Regions from separate parts of the Schinkia azotoformans genome, predicted to be linked through region 2. Evidence: riboswitches for the same ligand, from Rfam matches in the RefSeq annotation. Region 2 holds a riboswitch; the other holds the start of a gene.
What was found. Region 2 has a riboswitch for S-adenosylmethionine ahead of P9E47_RS10615 (methionine ABC transporter ATP-binding protein). Riboswitches for the same ligand answer to the same signal wherever they lie in the genome.
Positions count from the first base shown of each region.

Region 1: another riboswitch for S-adenosylmethionine. It lies ahead of P9E47_RS09865 (YezD family protein); the one in region 2 lies ahead of P9E47_RS10615 (methionine ABC transporter ATP-binding protein).

Region 1 covers NZ_JARSMD010000017.1:16,768-18,971, reverse strand. The annotation lists gene P9E47_RS09870 (YceI family protein) at 1-494, shown strand, start outside; SAM riboswitch class I at 628-732, shown strand; gene P9E47_RS09865 (YezD family protein) at 819-1,007, shown strand; gene P9E47_RS09860 (methionine ABC transporter ATP-binding protein) at 1,152-2,165, shown strand; gene P9E47_RS09855 (methionine ABC transporter permease) at 2,155-2,204, shown strand, end outside.
Region 2 covers NZ_JARSMD010000017.1:165,328-167,531, reverse strand. The annotation lists gene P9E47_RS10620 (O-acetylhomoserine aminocarboxypropyltransferase/cysteine synthase family protein) at 1-790, shown strand, start outside; SAM riboswitch class I at 894-977, shown strand; gene P9E47_RS10615 (methionine ABC transporter ATP-binding protein) at 1,109-2,134, shown strand; gene P9E47_RS10610 (methionine ABC transporter permease) at 2,127-2,204, shown strand, end outside.

The DNA.
Region 1 (2,204 bases), 150 kb from region 2:
GGATCGGATTTCAAGTGAAACACATGATGGTTTCCAAGGCAAAAGGTGAATTCAAAAACTTCGATGTTGCTGTTGAAGGTGATATTGATAATCTTGAAGGTTTAAAAATAACTGCAACAATTGATGCCGCATCGATCAGTACAAATAATGATGACCGTGATGGACACCTACGTTCAGCAGATTTCTTCGACGTAGAAAAATACCAAACTATCAAAATCGAAGGTCAATCGATTAAAAAAATCTCTGATGAAGAATATGAATTAACAGCATTAGTTACAATTAAAGATGTAACAAATACAGAAAAGTTTACAGTAGAATTTAGCGGTGTTTCTAAAAATCCAATGGATGGCAGCACTGTAACAGGATTCGATGTGGAAGGAAAAATCAACCGTGAAAATTACGGTTTAACTTGGAACGCAGCGCTTGAAACTGGTGGCTTCCTAGTTGGTAAAGATGTAAAATTATCTGCAAACTTTGAGTTTGTAGTAGCATAATGTATGCAAGCAAAAGCATGGCCTATTCTTGGGCTATGCCTTTTTCTTTATTATTTAAAAAATTTAAATAATTCATTGACAATTGGATTACTTGGTTTTATTATAGACATTAATTACTAATCAATATAATAATTTCTTATCAAGAGCGACTGAGGGAACAGGCCCATAGAAGTCCAGCAACCTCCATAATGGAACGGTGCTAAATCCTGCAGAATGATTTCATTCTGAAAGATAAGGTGAAAATTGACATTGTCAGGTTAACCCTCTTTCAAAATGAACGAGGGTTTTTTACATGTAAAAAAGATTGGGGAGGAGAGGGTTTCATTGTCTTTAAACACACGAATTGATCACCAAGTTCTTGAGAAAATTATTTATGCATTAGAAGGCTTAGAATTTGGAACGGTTCAAATAACAGTTCATGATTCACAGGTGACACAAATTGAAAAGAATGAAAAACACCGGTTTCAATTACAACAAAAAAAAGCAAAGACTCCTAGAACAAATGAAAGTTAAAAGTAAGACTCTAACAAAATTATATTTTTGCCGATCGGACCACCGAAGGCTCCTTTAGTTTTTAGGTGCAACTATGTACTAAAACTTTAGGGGCTTTTTTATTTTGTTAAAAGCCCTAAATTATCAAAGATTGGAGTGGGGAATTTGATCGAAGTTCACAACCTTGTGAAAAGTTATCATTCAAAAAAAGGAATTGTAGTGGGGGTGGATCATGTATCTCTGAAAATAGCAAAAGGAGAGATTTTTGGGATTATTGGGTATAGTGGAGCAGGAAAAAGTTCACTTTTACGGTGTTTAAATTTATTAGAAAAGCCGACTTCTGGAGAAGTATATGTTGATCAAGTTGAACTTACTTCCTTAAATAAAGTAGAGCTTAGGAAAGCGCGTCTGAAGATTGGCATGATATTTCAACATTTTTACTTAGTAAGTTCGAAGACTGTTTTTGAGAATGTTGCTTTCGCATTAAAGGCAGCAAGGAAATCTAAAGCTGAAATTCAAGACCGTGTCCTTGGGCTTTTAGAGATAGTGGGACTTGAAGATAAAAAAGATAGCTTTCCCTCGCAATTAAGCGGCGGACAGAAACAGCGGGTAGCCATTGCAAGGGCGTTAGCGAATGAACCAAATGTACTTCTATGTGATGAAGCAACATCGGCATTGGATCCTACAACGACTAAAGCAATCCTTAAGCTACTAAAAAAGATTAATGAGGATCTCGGTTTAACCATTGTTCTGATCACTCATGAAATGGAAGTTGTTAAAGAAATTTGTGACAAAGTTGCGGTTATGCAGTCAGGAAAAGTGATCGAGGAAGGTACGGTGTATGAAGTTTTTGCTAATCCTAAGGAAGATTTAACAAAAGAATTTATTAATACAATTTTACATTTCGGATTACCTGATCGGCTAATCGCAAATAAAAAAGGAAAAATTGTAAAAATTGTTTTCAAAGGAGAGGTAGCAGAGGAGTCGATTGTATCAGATATGCTTCAGACTTTTAATATTAAAGGAAATATACTTCACGGAAAAATTGAATACATCAAGGAAGTGCCACTCGGTATTTTTATTATGGAAGTAATAGGCGAATCAATTGAAATTGAACGTGCTCTTAGCTTCATTAAACAACGGGTTGAAGTATTGGAGGTGTTCGATGATGCTGCTTGATTCCTTGATAAACCTATTACCTGACTTGAATAAAGCATT
Region 2 (2,204 bases):
GGCAGGTATTCCTTTAATCGTTGATAATACTTTTGCAACACCATACCTTTTAAGACCAATCGAATTTGGAGCTGATATCGTTGTTCATTCAGCAACAAAATGGATCGGTGGAAATGGTACGACACTCGGCGGAGTCATTATTGATGGAGGAAAATTTAATTGGAATTCACCGAAGTTCCCAGGCTTTACCGAGCCGGACCCAAGCTATCATGGTCTAGTTTACGCTGAAGCTATTGGTGCAGCTGCTTATATTATTAAAGCTAGGGTTCAATTATTGCGTGACATTGGTCCGGCATTAAGTCCATTCAATGCATTCCAACTAAGCTTAGGTTTAGAGACATTACATGTCCGTATGAAAGAACATATCGCAAACACTAGAAAAGTAGTGGGATACTTACAAAACCATCCTGCTGTTGAGTGGGTATTATATCCGGAACTGGAAAATCACCCTTCACATGCTTATGTTTCAAAATACTTACCAAAGGGTGCTGGTTCAGTAGTTGTATTTGGAATTAAAGGTGGACGCGAGGCAGGAAGAACCCTAATTAATAACGTAGAGCTTTGGTCGCACGTAGCAAATGTCGGCGATGCTAAGAGCTTAATTATTCATCCTGCAAGCACTACCCATTCACAATTAAATGAAGAAGACTTGAAAAAATCAGGTGTTTCTGAAGACTTAATCCGTCTATCAATTGGTATTGAAAATATTGACGATATTTTAGAAGATTTAGAGCAAGCAATTGAAAAAGCAACAGGAGTTACTTCAAGCCTAACTAACGCTGCAAAATAGTAAAATATGATTAATAGATGGAAACAGTTAACATTGACATAAAGTGGTTATCCATGCTAAACTTTCAAACATGCTAATATTTTAATATAATAAATCTTTAAAACTCTTATCAAGAGAGGTGGAGGGATGTGCCCGATGAAACCCGGCAACCGTCAAGTGACATGGTGCCAATTCACACAGATGAGAGAAAGGAATCTACCAAGCCTTTCTGCCCGTCTGCAGAAAGGCTCTTTTATTATAGCTCTCTTTAAGTTATATTTTAGTATTATGAGTGTTGAAAGGTGTATAATAGCATTTGGAAGAAGGTGAACGTTTAGCATGATAACTCTTAAAAATGTCGAAAAGATTTTTAAAACAAAAAATGGTGAAGTAAGAGCTGTTGATCATGTTGATTTACAAATCAACCAAGGTGAAATCTATGGAATTATCGGATATAGCGGTGCCGGAAAAAGTACGTTAATTCGGTTATTAAATAGACTAGAACAAGCAACAGCCGGTTCAGTCGAAGTGGCTGGGCAGGATTTGACAAAAATAAGAGGGGCTAATTTACGAAAAGCTCGTCAGGAAATTGGAATGATTTTTCAGCATTTCAATTTATTATGGTCAAGAACTGTAAGAGAAAATATTGCATTTCCTCTTGAAATAGCAGGTGTAGATAAAGCTGAACGAATGAAGAGAGTAGATGAACTGATTAAGTTGGTTGGTTTAGAAGGCAGGGAAGATGCCTATCCATCGCAGCTAAGTGGAGGTCAAAAACAAAGAGTCGGGATCGCAAGAGCTTTAGCCAATCGCCCAAAGGTTTTACTTTGTGATGAAGCAACTTCTGCGTTAGACCCACAAACAACAGATCAAATCTTAGACTTACTTGTGGATATTAATAAAAAACTAGGGCTAACCATTGTTCTAATTACTCATGAAATGCATGTGATTCGCAAAATTTGTCACAATGTGTCAGTCATGGAAAACGGTAAAATTGTTGAGCAAGGGTCTGTCTTGGAAGTATTCCGTAAGCCGCAACAGCCGATTACAAAACGTTTTGTTAATCAAGTGACAGAGCCTGAGGAAACAAAAGAAACAATTGAACATGTATTAAAGAAATATCCAGATGGTCAAGTTATCCAGTTAACATTTGTTGGGGATGATGCTGAGCAGCCGCTGATCAATCAATTAATCCGTAAATTTACAATTAATATAAATATTCTTCAAGGGAAAATTTCGCAAACGCAGAGTGGTGCATATGGGACATTATTTATCCATCTTGATGGAAGTCCGGATGAAATCAAGGAAGCGATCACCTTTATAAGAAGTCATAAAGTTGATGTGGAGGTGATTGACCATGCTTGAGACATTACTTCCGAATGTAAAATGGCCTAAAATGTGGGAAGCGACTGTCGAAACATTATATATGACAGGT